DNA from 3 places in the Roseburia sp. OM04-10BH genome. Region 3 is predicted to be linked to each of the others. Evidence: predicted binding sites of a transcription regulator. Region 3 holds the regulator's gene; each other region holds the start of a gene.
The links. The regulator HrcA, encoded in region 3, represses chaperone genes, less so after heat shock. The targets are predictions, from matches to a motif close to TGTTAGCACTCNNNNNNNNNGAGTGCTAACA.
Positions count from the first base shown of each region.

Region 1: DXB43_RS09050 (Hsp20/alpha crystallin family protein) is a predicted target of HrcA. The motif match lies at 2,700-2,730, and genes of this name have one in related genera.
Region 2: groES (co-chaperone GroES) is a predicted target of HrcA. The motif match lies at 2,827-2,857, and genes of this name have one in related genera.

Region 1 is NZ_QTZI01000007.1:134,460-139,810, forward strand. It holds TPP riboswitch at 127-226, shown strand; gene thiT (energy-coupled thiamine transporter ThiT) at 261-917, shown strand; gene DXB43_RS09045 (sodium-dependent transporter) at 1,099-2,472, opposite strand; gene DXB43_RS09050 (Hsp20/alpha crystallin family protein) at 2,856-3,323, shown strand; gene DXB43_RS15645 (hypothetical protein) at 3,380-3,505, shown strand; gene DXB43_RS09055 (Hsp20/alpha crystallin family protein) at 3,537-3,977, shown strand; gene DXB43_RS09060 (methylglyoxal synthase) at 4,082-4,555, opposite strand; tRNA gene DXB43_RS09065 (tRNA-Pro) at 4,774-4,847, opposite strand; gene DXB43_RS09070 (GGDEF domain-containing protein) at 5,016-5,351, shown strand, end outside.
Region 2 is NZ_QTZI01000002.1:44,376-49,726, reverse strand. It holds gene gltB (glutamate synthase large subunit) at 1-206, shown strand, start outside; gene DXB43_RS02700 (glutamate synthase subunit beta) at 221-1,714, shown strand; gene DXB43_RS02695 (Cof-type HAD-IIB family hydrolase) at 1,882-2,670, shown strand; gene groES (co-chaperone GroES) at 2,903-3,187, shown strand; gene groL (chaperonin GroEL) at 3,257-4,879, shown strand; gene DXB43_RS02680 (DegV family protein) at 5,070-5,351, shown strand, end outside.
Region 3 is NZ_QTZI01000011.1:84,813-90,163, reverse strand. It holds gene dnaK (molecular chaperone DnaK) at 1-1,266, opposite strand, end outside; gene grpE (nucleotide exchange factor GrpE) at 1,285-1,938, opposite strand; gene hrcA (heat-inducible transcriptional repressor HrcA) at 1,959-3,002, opposite strand; gene hemW (radical SAM family heme chaperone HemW) at 3,209-4,396, opposite strand; gene lepA (translation elongation factor 4) at 4,414-5,351, opposite strand, start outside.

The DNA.
Region 1 (5,351 bases), on a different contig from region 3:
ACCGGAAGTTACTTTTTCTTTATATTTTCCAGCGGATTTTTTCATTTTTTAGAAAATCTTTTTCAGAAAATTAACACTTGACATTTTATACTACCACTGTTACCATTACAAACTGAAAACAAAACATTGCTTTGCTAGGGGCGCCTTTGGCTGAGAAACGTATCTGCGTTGACCCTTATTACTTGAACCGGATAATACCGGCGTAAGGAAGCACATAGTTCAACCTCCTGGCAGAGTATCATCTTTAAGGAGGATTTTTTATGTCAATTTTTGCAACATACGACGGCTCATCTTACCAGCTTACCACCGCAGGTTTTACAGCCCTCGTTATCATCATGATTGCCATTCTTCTGATTGGCTGTGCTATCTTCGGTGGAAAGAAGAAATTCAGTGCAAAGCAGCTTGCATTTTCAGCTATGGCAATTGCCCTTGCCATGGTAACTTCCATGATTAAACTTTTCGATATGCCAATGGGCGGTTCCGTTACTTTACTGAGCATGTTATTCATCGTTCTGATTGGTTACTGGTACGGTCTGGGTGCCGGCTTAACCGCAGCTTTTGCTTACGGAATTCTGCAGTTAGTCGTTGACCCTTACATCATCAGTGTTCCACAGATGTTAGTGGACTACCTCTTCGCCTTTGGTGCATTAGGCCTTTCCGGACTTTTCAGCAAATCCAAACATGGACTTATCAAAGGTTATATCGCTGGTGTATTAGGTCGATACTTCTTCGCATTCCTTTCCGGCTGGATTTTCTTCGGCATGTATGCTCCGGAAGAATTCCCGAATGCAGTGGTATACTCTCTTGCTTACAACGGTGCATACCTTGGTGCAGAAGCACTTATTACATTAATCATTATCTGTCTGCCACCAGTCCAGAAGGCATTGAATGCCGTTAAGAATATGGCAAATTCATAATATGATTCTGTCCAAAAAGAGCGTCTTTTCTAATTAGGAAAGAACGCTCTTTTTGATTACGCGAGTAGCGAGAAAAATCGCATGCTTGCATGCAGATTTGACGAGCACCGCGATAACTCGAGAAACTCGCAAAGCGTGTTTCTCGTAGTTGCATTTCTGTATTTTCTTAATTTGTCATTAATTACATCTGAATCCAGCCAAAAGCATTTGCTATGGAACTGATTAAAATAATCGCTGCAAAGATCGGACAAAGGTATTTTATCATCACTGTAAATATCTTTTTCCTGCGGAACGGGCTGCCGCCCCGGGTTACTTCTTCTTCAATCCGCTGCACTCCCACCACTCTTGATACCAGAAGGCAGGTTGCAATAGCCGCAATCGGCATCATCACGGAGTTCGTCAGGAAATCAAAGAAATCAAGAATCTGCATTCCGATAATTTTTACGTTCGCCAATGGTCCATATCCCAGTGTGGAAAGACTTCCCAGAAGAAGCATTACAATGCCGACAATTACCGTTGCTTTCCGTCTTTCCCAGCCCAGTTCATCTTCAAAAGTCGATACTGCACTTTCCGTTAATGCAATAGAACTTGTTATTGCTGCAAACAGCACCAGTACAAAAAACAAAATTCCGACTCCGGTTCCAAGTCCCATGCTGTCAAATACTTTTGGAATCGTAATAAACATCAATGATGGCCCCGCCTGCAGTGTTTCCGGATTTCCACCGGAAAATGCAAAGACTGCCGGAATAATCATCAGCCCTGCCATCATGGCAATCGCTGTATCGAAGATTTCCACGTTCTTCGTGGACTCCTCAATAGAAACTTCCTTCTTCATATAAGAACCAAAAGTAATGAGAATTCCCATGGCAATGGACAGGGAATAAAACATCTGTCCCATGGCTGTTACTACCGTCATCCATGAAAAATTTTCAAGATTTGGAATCAGAAAATATTTAACTCCTTTTAATGCTCCCGGTCTGCTTACGGAATAAACCGTTATTAATATAGAAAGAACAACCAGCACCGGCATCATAAATCTGGATACCCGCTCAATACCATTCCGGACGCCGGCAAAGATAATCCCCAACGTAAATACCGCAAAAAAAGCAAAGCAGATTTCTGTGGAAAGCCCGCTGGAAATGAAATTGGAAAAATATCCATCCGATGCAAGTTTACTGCCATTTCCCCTGATATATTCCACCAGATATTTCATTACCCAGCCGCCAATTACAGAATAATATGGCACGATTAAAACCGGAATAATCGCATTTATCCAGCCACCGAAAGAGAGCCAGCGGGATTTTCCAAAGGTATGATATGCTCCCACCGGGCTCTTCTTCGTCATTCTTCCGATAGAAGTCTCCGCCATAATCATCGTATATCCAAAAGTCAGTGCAAGTATAATATAAATCAGCAGAAAGATTCCTCCCCCATACTTTGCCGCAAGATATGGGAATCTCCATATGTTTCCCAGTCCAACAGAAGCGCCTGCTGCTGATAATACAAACCCTATCTTCCCCGAAAATGTACTTCTTTTCTCATTCTGTGTCTTCATTTTGTTTTTTCTCCTAAACTCATAATTTCCATGACGCAAAGTTATAGAAATCATAACACAGTCTCATAGTTCCTGCAATATTCTTTCCTTTTTATCATGCTACCCCTTATTTCCCCCTATATTTCTGCATTATATATCCATATATTTCATTTGTTTTTACAGTGCATTTCCATGTTTTTTCTTTGTTTTTGCACAATTTGTGTTTTTTCACAAATTTTTCACAATTTTATTAGCACTCACCTCTTGACAGTGCTAATAATTGGTGCTATAACGTAGTCAGAACAAAGGAGAGGAACAAAAAAAAGAGTTCCTAAAACATCCCGGTTCCAAAGAAACAAGGTAAACAAGCATAAAATGATTTATTAAAAAAGGAGAGATGACTTATGTTGATGCCTAGTATTTTTGGAGAGAATTTATTTGATGACTTCTTTGAGGATTTTCCATGGATGGACGATAACATGGATATGAAAAAGACTGAGAAAAAACTTTACGGTCGTAGAGCCGCACGTCTGATGAAGACAGATATAAAGGAGCAGGACAATGGTTACGAACTGGTCATTGATTTACCTGGATTTAAGAAAGACGAAGTAAGTGCTTCCTTAGAGAACGGTTACCTGACCATCAGTGCCGCCAAAGGCTTGGATGAGGAAGATAAAGATAAGAAATCCGGCAAGTACATCCGTAAGGAACGTTATTCCGGAGCCTGCAGCCGAAGCTTTTATGTTGGCGATGCCGTTACCGAAGAAGATATCAAGGGCGAATTTAAACACGGTATCTTAAAACTCTTCGTTCCGAAGAAAGAAGCAAAACCTGCAGTAGAAGACCACAAATATATTGCAATTGAAGGATAATTTCAGACATTGTATTTCAGATATCTGATGATGTAAAAGAAAGGAAGCATGTTATTATGTCAGATAAAAATCCAAAACATCCATTAAAGAAGAAGAAAGTAAAAGCTAAAATTAATGTAGCCGACCATGAGGCTGTTGAAGAAGCCAGAGAAGCTCACAGAAATAAAAAACATTATTATTAATTACAACAATTATTTTCAGGAGGAATGACTTATGTTAGTACCAAGTATTTTTTCAAACAACTTTGTAGATGATATATTTGATGATGTATTTCCATTTGGAGCTTACAATGCTCCTGCAACAGACAACCGTGCTGCCATGAACACTGACGTTAAGGAATTTGACGACAGATATGAACTGGAATTTGAACTTCCAGGTTTTAAGAAAGAAGATATCCAGGCTGAGCTGAAAGACGGATACCTCATCGTCAATGCCAAACACCAGGACAATAAGGACGAAAAAGACAAAGATGGCAAATATATCCGTAAAGAACGTTACTATGGCTCTTACCAGCGTAGTTTCTATGTCGGAGATGGCGTTACTCAGGATGACATCAAAGGTGGTTTTGAAAATGGTATCCTGACTCTGACCGTTCCGAAGAAAGAAGTAAAACCTGCTGTGGAAGAAAAGAAATATATTTCCATTGAGGGATAATACCAGGATAATTAAAAGGAAAAAGGGGCGGTGTGAGTATTCACACCGCCTCTCCTTTTTATGTGAGAAACACGCTTTGCGTGTTTCTCGTAGTTTAGCTGACATTACTTTATCGTCGATGCCCGCTGTCTGATATTCTTATTAAAATTAATCACATTGTGATTATATTCTTCATCCATCAACTCGGAATGAATCATAAAATCTGCAGTTGCCTTATTATTTGCAATCGGGATGTCATATACCTGTGCAATACGAAGCAGCGCTTTTACATCCGGGTCATGAGGTGCTGCAGTAAGCGGATCTGAAAAGAAAATCACGAAATCTACTTTTCCCTCTACTATCTTAGCACCAATCTGCTGGTCTCCGCCCAGCGGACCGCTGTTATAGCCTTTTACCGGCAGTCCCGTCTGGTCTGTAATCATTTTTGCCGTTGTTCCGGTTCCACAAAGGAAATGCTTCTTTAAAATTTCTGCATTGTCTTTGCACCACTGGATCAGTTCTGCTTTCTTTCCATCATGGGCAATCAATGCAATATTTTTCTGTTTTCCGATTGTCAAAGTAAGAAAATCCGGTTCCATACTCATATTGTGTCTTCTCCTTTATTGTATTATTTTCCAACCATTTCATTTATCAAGTGAAAATCAACTCCTGATAAACAATTGCAGCTCGCCAATCACGCTTATATGTTGACTTGCTTACGCTCATTATAACATGATAGGATGATTCCAGACAATGTTTGGGGTAGAAATCTTCATATAAAAAACGAGCACACCTAACAGTGTACTCGTTTTTTTCGTCGATGCGACAGGATTTGAACCTGCGACCTCTGCGTCCCGAACGCAGCGCTCTACCAAGCTGAGCCACGCATCGTTATTTAATTCTTTCACACGCTCAACTATATTAGCATATATCACATTTTTTGTCCAGTAATATTTTTATTTTCTTTTCTACTTAATCGTTTTATGTTATACTTAAGTCAATCATAAGAACGGCTTTTACAATGCCGAAGCAACTTTTTTTACCAGAGAAAGGCACATTATGGAGAACAACCAGAGACCAACAATTGCAATTATGTTAGGTGACACCCAGTCCAGCTACTCAGAAGACTTACTTCGAGGCTTCTATACCTGTGCCAGAGAAGAAGATATCAATATTATTTTTCTGATGGGACCTCAGATGCCACAATATTGTAAAGATATTTTATCCTGCAGTTTTGATGGAGACTATAATTATCAGTTTGATACGATTTATGATTATGTGCATTTTACCAGACCGGATGCACTCATTATTACCTATGGTTCTCTTTCTATTTTTAAAAGTAACCAGGTAAAGACAGACTTTCTTTCCCATTATAAAGATATTCCATTTCTGATG
Region 2 (5,351 bases), on a different contig from region 3:
ATATGATTAAAGAACACGTAGCTTTGACCAATTCTGAAAAGGGAAAAGAAATCTTAGATAACTTCAGTGAGTATCTGCCGAAGTTCAAGAAAGTAATTCCATACGATTATAACCGTATGTTAATGGCAATTGTTCAGATGGAAGAAAAAGGATTGTCTTCCGAACAGGCACAGATTGAAGCATTTTATGCGAATACAAGAAATTAAGGAGGGGACGCAAAATGGGAAAACCAACAGGATTTATGGAATATGACAGAGAGAATGCAGCAGCGGTTGCACCAAAGGAGCGTATCAAGAACTTTAACGAGTTCCATACCCCTCTCTCAAAAGAGAAACAAAGAGTACAGGCAGCACGTTGTATGAACTGCGGCGTGCCGTTCTGCCAGGCTGGTATGAATATCATGGGAATGACCAGCGGATGTCCGCTGCATAATCTGGTACCGGAGTGGAATGACCTTTTGTATACCAACAACTGGGAGCAGGCATATAACCGTCTGACCAAGACCAACAACTTCCCGGAATTTACCTCAAGAGTATGTCCGGCACTTTGTGAAGCAGCCTGTACCTGTGGACACTGGGAAGACCCGGTAACCTGTAAGGCAAATGAGCATGGAATCATTGAAAATGCCTATGAAAAAGGATATGCTGCAGCAAAACCTCCAAGAGTCCGTACCGGAAAGAAGGTTGCAATCATCGGTTCCGGTCCTGCCGGACTTGCAGCAGCAGACCAGTTGAATAAAAGAGGACATTCCGTTACCGTATTTGAAAGAGATGACCGTGTCGGTGGACTTTTGATGTATGGAATCCCGAATATGAAGCTGGAAAAATGGGTTATTGACCGTAAGATTAATATAATGAAAGAAGAGGGTGTCGAGTTTATTACCAATACCAATGTTGGAAAAGACATCAAGCCGGCAAAACTCTTAAAAGAATATGACCGTGTCATCTTAGCCTGTGGAGCAAAGAATCCAAGAGACATCAAAGCTCCGGGCAGAGATGCAGAAGGCATTTACTTTGCAGTAGATTTCTTAAAGGCAACTACCAAGAGCCTTTTAGATTCCGAGCTTAAAGATAACAAATATATTTCTGCCAAGGGAAAGAAAGTAGTTATCATCGGTGGTGGAGATACCGGAAATGACTGTGTCGGAACTTCTATCCGTCACGGCGCAGCCAGTGTCATCCAGCTTGAAATGATGCCAAAAGCACCGGATGAGCGTGCAGAGAACAACCCATGGCCGGAGTGGCCAAGAGTCTGCAAGACAGACTACGGTCAGGAAGAAGCAATTGCCATGTTCGGTTCCGACCCTCGTATTTACCAGACAACCGTAAAAGAGTTCTTAAAAGACAAGAATGGTAAGCTCTGCGGATTAAAAACCGTAAAATTAGAGGGCAAAAAGGATGAAAAGACCGGACGGATGCAGATGGTGGAAGTACCAGGCTCTGAAAGCAAGTTAGATTGTGATCTGGTTCTGATTGCAGCAGGCTTCCTTGGAACAGAAGATTACATTGCCAAAGCGTTCGGCGTAGACTTAAATGCCAGAACCAATGTGGCAACAGAAGCCGGTCATTACAAGACCAACGTGGAAAATGTCTTTACAGCAGGAGATATGCATCGTGGACAGTCCTTGGTTGTATGGGCAATCCGTGAAGGAAGAGAAGCAGCCCGTGAAGTAGACGAAAGTCTGATGGGATATTCTTATCTTTCCATACAGTAATGAAAATTACAATATAATGATAGAAGAAAGTCGTCTGACTATGGTGACGCCGGAAGGTGAGCTGTGGCAGGCGGCTTTTTCGTGGTTGACACATTCTGCTTTTGGGGCATAAAATAACCCTTGTGACAAAAAGAGCGAGAAGAAAACAGCGAAAGGACATAAAGAGAATGAGCAGGAAAGCAGTATTTTTTGATATTGATGGAACATTGTGGGACGAGCATTTTGTGATACCGGAGAGCACAAAGGAAGCAATCCGGATGCTGCGGGAAAATGGACATCTGGCATTTCTCTGCAGCGGAAGAACCAGAGCATTTATTCAGGATGAAAGATTGCTGGCACTGGGATTCGACGGAATTGTGGCAGGCTGCGGTACCTGGATAGAGATGGATGGAAAAACACTTTTTTATAAAAAATTAGAACAGGAATTGATAGAGGATACCATACATATATTAAAAGAGTATGGAATTCCTACGGTATATGAGGGAAGCCAGAATTTGTATATGGATCTGGAAGAATTTGAAGAAGACCCTTATGGCTTGAGACTAAAAGAGACATTGGGAGAGGATTTGCTGCCGGTAATGGGAAATGAAGCAATTATGGAAATCAGTAAGTTTTCCTGCTCCACACCGGATGATGCTTATCTTAAGGTACTTTCCCATCTGGAAGAGAATTTCACACCGCTGGTGCATGATGCGGCATGCGCAGAGTTTGTTCCAAAAGGATTTTCCAAAGCGTCCGGCATCGAAAAAACCTGTGAGCTTCTTGGTATTGAGAAAGAAGATACCTATGCATTTGGAGACAGTATCAATGATGTGGAAATGTTAAAGCATGTGCAGCATGGAATTGCCATGGGAAATGGTACCAAAGCAGCAAAAGAAGCAGCGGATTATATCACAGCACCATTGCACGAAGACGGCATTTATAAGGGATTGGAGCATTTTGGACTGATTTCATAAACAAATCTAAAAAAAGTATTAAATCGTTACAAATTACAGAAAGTGAGAAAACGAGAGAAAAAACGAGATATTAAGAGTAAATATAAGGAAACAAGAGAAAAATAAAAAATGGTCAGGCTTGCGAAAAAGAGACGCAGAAACTATTATATGACTATCAGTTAGCACTCGGCTTGAATGAGTGCTAATAAAAAAGAAAGAAAACAAAGAGACCGAATCAAGGAGGCAATGAATCATGAAATTAGTACCATTATCAGACAGAGTTGTATTAAAACAGTTAAAAGCAGAGGAAAAAACCAAATCCGGAATTATCTTAGCAAGTGCTGCACAGGAGAAACCACAGGAAGCAGAAGTAATCGCAGTTGGTCCTGGCGGAGTGGTAGATGGCAAAGAAGTTACCATGCAGGTAAAAGAAGGACAGAAGGTTATTTATTCTAAATATGCCGGAACAGAAGTAAAACTGGATGGCGAAGAATATATCATCGTAAAGCAGAATGATATTCTTGCAGTAGTAGAATAATCGAATTGATAATTGGTAAATAAAACAAATAATAAAATAGGAAAATAGAAGAAAGAGGTAAGAAAGATTATGGCAAAGGAAATCAAATATGGAACAGAAGCCAGAACAGCATTAGAGGCTGGAGTTGATAAACTGGCAAATACAGTCAGAGTAACAATCGGACCAAAAGGAAGAAACGTTGTACTGGATAAATCATATGGCGCTCCATTAATCACAAATGATGGTGTTACCATTGCAAAAGAAATCGAATTGGAAGATGCATTCGAAAATATGGGCGCACAGCTTGTAAAAGAAGTAGCAACCAAGACCAATGACGTTGCTGGTGATGGTACTACAACAGCAACCGTTCTTGCACAGGCAATGATTCAGGAAGGAATGAAGAACTTAGAGGCTGGTGCAAACCCGATCGTTTTAAGACGTGGTATGAAGAAAGCAACTGAAAAAGCAGTTGAAACAATCGCAGCAATGTCTTCTAAAGTAACCGGAAAAGACCAGATTGCAAAAGTTGCATCTATTTCCGCAGGTGATGAAAGCGTTGGCAACATGGTAGCAGATGCAATGGAAAAAGTTTCCAATGATGGTGTTATTACCATTGAAGAGAGCAAGACCATGCAGACAGAGCTTGACCTGGTAGAAGGTATGCAGTTTGACCGTGGATACATTTCCGCATATATGTGCACAGATATGGATAAGATGGAAGCAGTTTTAGATGAGCCGTACATCTTAATTACCGATAAGAAAATCAGCAACATTCAGGAAATCCTTCCACTGTTAGAACAGATTGTTCAGTCCGGTTCCAGACTTCTTATCATTGCTGAAGATATCGAGGGTGAAGCTTTAACTACATTGATTGTAAATAAACTGCGTGGAACATTTAACGTTGTAGCAGTAAAAGCTCCAGGATATGGCGACAGAAGAAAAGAAATGTTAAAAGATATCGCTATCCTTACCGGTGGTCAGGTAATTTCAGAAGAAGTTGGTCTGGAATTAAAAGATGCTACTATGGCACAGCTTGGCCGTGCAAAATCTGTTAAGGTTAAGAAAGAGAACACCGTTATCGTTGATGGTGAAGGAAATAAAGAAGAAATCCAGGCAAGAATCGGCCAGATTCGTGCACAGCTTGAAGAGACAACATCTGAATTTGATAAAGAAAAATTACAGGAAAGACTTGCAAAACTGGCAGGCGGCGTAGCAGTTATCCGTGTTGGTGCTGCAACAGAGACAGAAATGAAAGAAGCAAAACTTCGTATGGAAGATGCTTTGAATGCAACAAGAGCAGCAGTCGAAGAAGGAATCATCGCAGGTGGCGGTTCTGCATACATCCATGCATCCAAAGAGGTTGCAAAGCTTGCTGAGACATTGGAAGGTGATGAGAAGACCGGTGCAAAGGTTATCTTAAAAGCATTGGAGTCTCCATTGTATTACATTTCCGCAAATGCAGGTCTTGAAGGTGCAGTTATTATTAATAAAGTAAAAGAGTCCGCTCCTGGTATCGGATTTAATGCAGCAACAGAAGAATATGTAGATATGGTAGAAGCTGGTATCCTTGACCCGGTTAAGGTTACAAGAAGTGCTTTGCAGAATGCAACATCTGTAGCATCTACATTACTTACAACGGAATCTGTTGTAGCAAATATCAAAGAAGATGCTCCTGCAATGCCGGCAGGAAACCCAGGTATGGGAATGATGTAATAAGAAAATAAAATATATTACTGAAAAGTAAGGATAGAGAGCTCCTGGCTGCGGATAATGCAGTCAGGAGTTTTGCTATGCAGTTTTTTTCCTGATGTTAGTTTTTGGGGGGCAGTTGTTTTGATTTGCAAAATATGTTACAATTATTTCATTGTGTAACATGAAGTCTGAATAGCAAGGAGGAAGAAAAATGGGAAAGGTAGTTATTCTTACAGACAGTTCCAGTGGAATTCGTCAGGCAGAAGCGCAGCAGTTAGGGATTAGCGTATTACCAATGCCTTTTTTTATAAATGGTGAAACACTGTTTGAGGATATCAATCTGACACAGGATACATTTTATGAGCATCTAACAGATGGAGCTGAGATTTCAACATCCATGCCGGCAGTAGGAGACCTTACAGACCGTTGGGATGAGCTTTTAAAAGAATATGATGAAATAGTATACATTCCTTTATCCAGTGGATTGAGCAGT
Region 3 (5,351 bases):
TCTTGCGAACTGACGCTCACCCTGTACTACGTTGATATCTACTGCTGTCTGATTATCTGCTGCTGTTGAGAAAATCTGGCTCTTTCTTGTAGGAATTGTTGTATTTCTCTCAATCAGTCTTGTTGCAACTCCACCCATGGTCTCGATAGACAGTGACAATGGAGTAACATCCAGAAGAAGGATATCACCTGCGCCGGCATCTCCTGCTAATTTACCACCCTGGATACAAGCACCAAGTGCTACACACTCATCCGGGTTTAAGGATTTACTTGGCTCTTTGCCTGTTAACTGTCTTACTTTATCCTGAACAGCCGGGATACGTGTAGAACCACCAACCAATAATACCTGGCCTAAGTCTGCATTGGTTACGCCCGCATCCTTCATAGCGTTCTGTACCGGGATTGCTGTTTTTTCTACTAAGTCATGTGTCAACTCATCGAATTTTGCTCTTGTCAAGTTCATATCAAAGTGCTTTGGTCCTTCTGCTGTTGCAGTAATGAAAGGCAGGTTGATATTGGTTGTTGTTGCAGAAGACAACTCTTTCTTAGCTTTCTCTGCAGCTTCTTTTAATCTCTGAAGAGCCATCTTATCGGTAGATAAGTCAACGCCTTCTGCTTTCTTGAATTCGTCAATCATCCACTGTGTAATCTTGTTATCGAAATCATCTCCACCTAATCTGGTATCACCATTTGTAGATAATACTTCGATGACTCCGTCACCGATTTCAATGATAGATACATCAAATGTACCACCACCTAAGTCGTATACCATAATTTTCTGTTCTTTTTCGTTGTCCAGTCCATAAGCAAGTGCTGCTGCTGTCGGCTCGTTGATGATACGTTTTACATCAAGTCCTGCAATCTTACCTGCATCCTTGGTTGCCTGACGCTGTGCGTCATTGAAGTATGCCGGTACAGTAATAACTGCTTCTGATACTTTTTCTCCTAAATATCCTTCTGCATCAGCTTTTAATTTCTGTAAAATCATTGCAGAAATCTGCTGTGGAGAATACTGTTTGTCATCAATGCTTACTTTGTAATCGGTTCCCATATGTCTCTTAATGGAAGAGATTGTTTTCTCTGCGTTGGTTACTGCCTGACGTTTTGCTGGTTCACCAATCAGACGCTCACCTGTTTTTGTAAATGCTACGATAGATGGTGTTGTTCTTGCACCTTCCTGGTTTGCTATAACGGTAGGTTTTCCACCTTCCATAACTGCCACACAACTGTTTGTTGTTCCTAAATCAATACCAATAATTTTACTCATGTTCTTATCCTCCTATGCTTAATTCGCTACTTTTACCATGCTATGTCTGATTACATTTTCTTTGTACTTGTAACCTTTCTGTAACTCCTCGGCTACTACATTCTCACCGAGTTCTTCATCTTCCACATGCATTACTGCATTATGGAGATTCGGGTCAAACTCCTGACCGGCTGCTTCAATCGGTGTTACACCAACTTCTGTCAGCACTGTCATCATCTGCTTATAAATCTTATCCATACCTTCTACGAAGCCATTGTTTTTGTCTTCTTCCGGTACAGCTGCAAGCCCTCTTTCAAAATTGTCGATAACTGGAAGGATTTTCTCTAAGATTGCACTGGCTCCCATGTCATACATCTGGCTCTTTTCCTTTTCCGTTCTCTTACGGAAGTTTTCAAATTCTGCCATCTGACGTTTCAGCCGGTCGGTTAAATCTTCAATCTGTTCGTCCTTCTTATCTTTCTTGTCTTTCTTTTTAAAGATACCTTTCTTTTTCTCCTCATCTTCTTTCTCTATTTCTTCCGGTTCAGATTCGGTATCTTCCGTTTTTTCTTCTGCCTCAACTTCTTTTTCTTCTGAGGCGGTATTCTGTGCTTCTTCCTGTTTTTTTGCATCCTCTGCTTCTAAGTCTTCTAATACTTCCTCAAGCACTTCTTCTTTCTTTTCTTCTGCCACTTCCTTACCACCTTTCTATGCTATTCTTTCTTCGGCTTATCAAATATGCCTTCTAGTTGTGATTTCAAATTTTTCAGATTATCCATGACGTTCTCATAATCCATACGCTTCGGTCCGATAATACCTATCGTTCCCTTCACGCCTTTACCAAGTTCATAGGTAGCTGTTACCACACTGCAGTCCTTCATGGTCTGAATTGGAGATTCATCTCCTATATAAACCTGTATGCCGTTCTCCTCATTGCTGAGGTTATCCGTCACCAGACTTACTAACTGTTTCTTCTCTTCTAACGCATTTAAAAGCTCTCCTGCTTTCTGCGAATCCGATAACTCCGGATATTTTAAGATATTCGTTGCACCGCTGGTATATATCTCCAAATCCTCGTCTTCGCTGATTGCTTCTGCTACTGCATCCAGTACATCACTGATGACTTTGGAATGGATACCGGCTTTCTCTTTCAACACTGCTATGGTGCCCAGATTAATCTGATCTAATGACAATCCATTTAAATGTGTATTCAAAAGCATGTTAAGTTTTAACATATGCTCATTGTCTATCGGCTCTTCTATCGGAATCATCTTATTTTTCACAAGATTGCCTTCCAATACGACAACCGCCAGAATATGTTCATCATCCACATTGGATAACTGGATGAACTTCAGGCTGTTGTGGTGATACTGCGGTGCTGTTATCATGGTGGTGTAATTCGTGTTGTTTGCCAACAGCTTTGCCACCTGCTGCAATACCTGTTCCATCTTCTCCGTATGTTCAATTACGAACTCTTTCATATCGGATACTTCTTTGTCCTTCTCTGCAATCAGATTATCTACATAGAAGCGATATCCCTTATCGGATGGAATTCTTCCTGCCGATGTATGTGGCTGCAAAATATATCCCATCTCTTCCAAGTCCGACATCTCATTCCGGATTGTTGCGGAACTTAAGTTCAAATCCGTATACTTGGAAATGGTTCTTGAACCAACCGGCTCACCTGTTTCCAGATAGTTGCGAATGATTGCATTTAAGATTTTTGTTTTTCTTTCATCTAATTCGTTCTCGTTCATTCACGTTCTCCTGAAAATGAAACTTTTATAGGTATTTGAAAAAGCTTTTTGTACTGCTTTTTCTTTGTTGTTAGCACTCAACTTGAAAGAGTGCTAATTTCTATGTACTTAAGATAGCACCATTCTTTTTTTTTGTCAACAGCATTTTATAATTTTATAGTTTCTTTAGATTTGTTCTGATTCAATGCTGTTCAACACCGCACTACTTAATCCAGTAAAAACTGGGCGAGTACATAGTTACTGATGTCCATGCCGTGGTCGCTGAGCTTTATTACACCGGCTTTTTTCTCGATTAAGTCCTCTTCCTGAAGCTGGTTTAAGACTTCGCCATATACTGCTTCTATTTCCACGCCAAAAGTCTCTTTGAATTCTGTTCTTGTAACTCCCTTTAACATACGCAGGCCTAAAAACATGAATTCTTCCATCTGGGCATGGCGGCTGATTGCATCTGCACTCTCATGGAGATTCAATGCCGGTACTCCATCTATTTCCTTCGCCGAAATATTACCACATGCTTTGATATACGCTTCAATCTCTCTTATATTACTGTAGCGTACTTCTCCAATCAGGGAAGCTGCCCCAAGTCCTACCCCAAGATACGGTACCCGCTTCCAGTATCCGATATTATGCCTTGCCTCTTTCCCCTGCTTTGCATAATTGGATACTTCATAATGCCCATAACCTGCCTCTGCAAGAATCTCCTGAGTCTTTTTATAAATTTCATACTCCGTCTCTTCAGATGGCAGATGCTCTGTCGGCTTTCCGGCTTCCCGGAGCACTGCCTCGAATTTGTATTTTTCATAAAATGGTGTTCCCTTTTCGATAATCAGGGAATAGGCTGAAATATGCTCCGGTTTTAATGCTATGACACGCTTTAAGCTGGTGACAAATTTCTCCGTACTCTGATAAGGCAGGGCACTCATCAAATCAACGTTGATATTTTCAAATCCACATCTTCTGGCACATTCATAATTCTCCAAGAACTGCCGGTAAGTATGGATTCTTCCTAATATCTTTAATTCATCATCAAAGGCAGACTGTAACCCTATGCTGAGACGGTTAATGCCTGCTTCTTTATAGGTAAGAAGTTTTTCCTCATTTAAAGTTCCGGGATTACATTCTATGGTAGTCTCTGCATCTGCTTCCACCTCAAAGCTTACCTGAATCTGTTTTAAAAGAAGTGCGATATATTCCGGTGCTAAAAGAGACGGTGTTCCGCCCCCTATATATATAGTAGAAAGAACCGGACGTCCCATTGTCTGTCCGTAATATCTGATTTCATGCAAAAGAGCACCCACGTAGCGGTTTTGTAACCGCTCGTCCGCAGGTGCTGATAAGAAATCACAATATTCACATTTTCTTACACAAAAAGGAATATGCACATAAAGTTCCATCTATGTTCTCCTGTCATCTATTTCTCATCTAACTTCAGTACACTCATAAATGCTTCCTGTGGAATCTCTACATTTCCCACCTGACGCATACGTTTCTTACCTTCCTTCTGTTTCTCTAACAGTTTACGCTTACGGCTGATGTCACCGCCGTAACATTTTGCCAGCACATCTTTTCGCATTGCTTTTACTGTCTCACGGGCAATTACCTTGCTTCCAACGGCTGCCTGAATCGGGATTTCAAATAAATGTCTCGGAATCTCTTCCTTTAACTTCTCACACATCTTTCTTCCACGCTCATAGGCGGTATCCTTAAATACAATAAAGGAAAGAGCATCCACTTCTTCTTTATTAATAAGAATATCCAGTTTCACAAGCTCTGACTGCTCATAACCCTTCATCTCATAATCAAAGGACGCATATCCTTTGGAACGGGATTTCAATGCATCAAAGAAATCATAAATAATTTCATTTAACGGAAGGTCATATTTAATAACTGCACGGGTCTGCTCAATATATTCCATACTCTTATAGATACCACGGCGTTCCTGGCACAAATCCATAATGGCACCTACATATTCGGATGTCACCATAATTTCTGCTGCAACCATCGGCTCTTCCATATATTCGATTTCGGATGGATCCGGAAGATTGGATGGGTTTGTCAATTCTATCATGGTACCATCAGTCTTATGTACCCGGTATACAACGCCTGGTGCTGTCGTTACTAAATCAAGATTAAATTCTCTCTCTAACCGCTCCTGAATTACCTCCAAATGAAGCAGTCCCAAGAAACCACAGCGGAAACCAAAGCCCAATGCAATGGAAGTCTCCGGTTCAAACTGTAAGGCTGCATCATTTAACTGTAATTTTTCCAAAGCGTCACGAAGATCCGGATATTTGGCTCCATCTGTTGGATATAATCCACAGTACACCATCGGATTAACTTTCTTATATC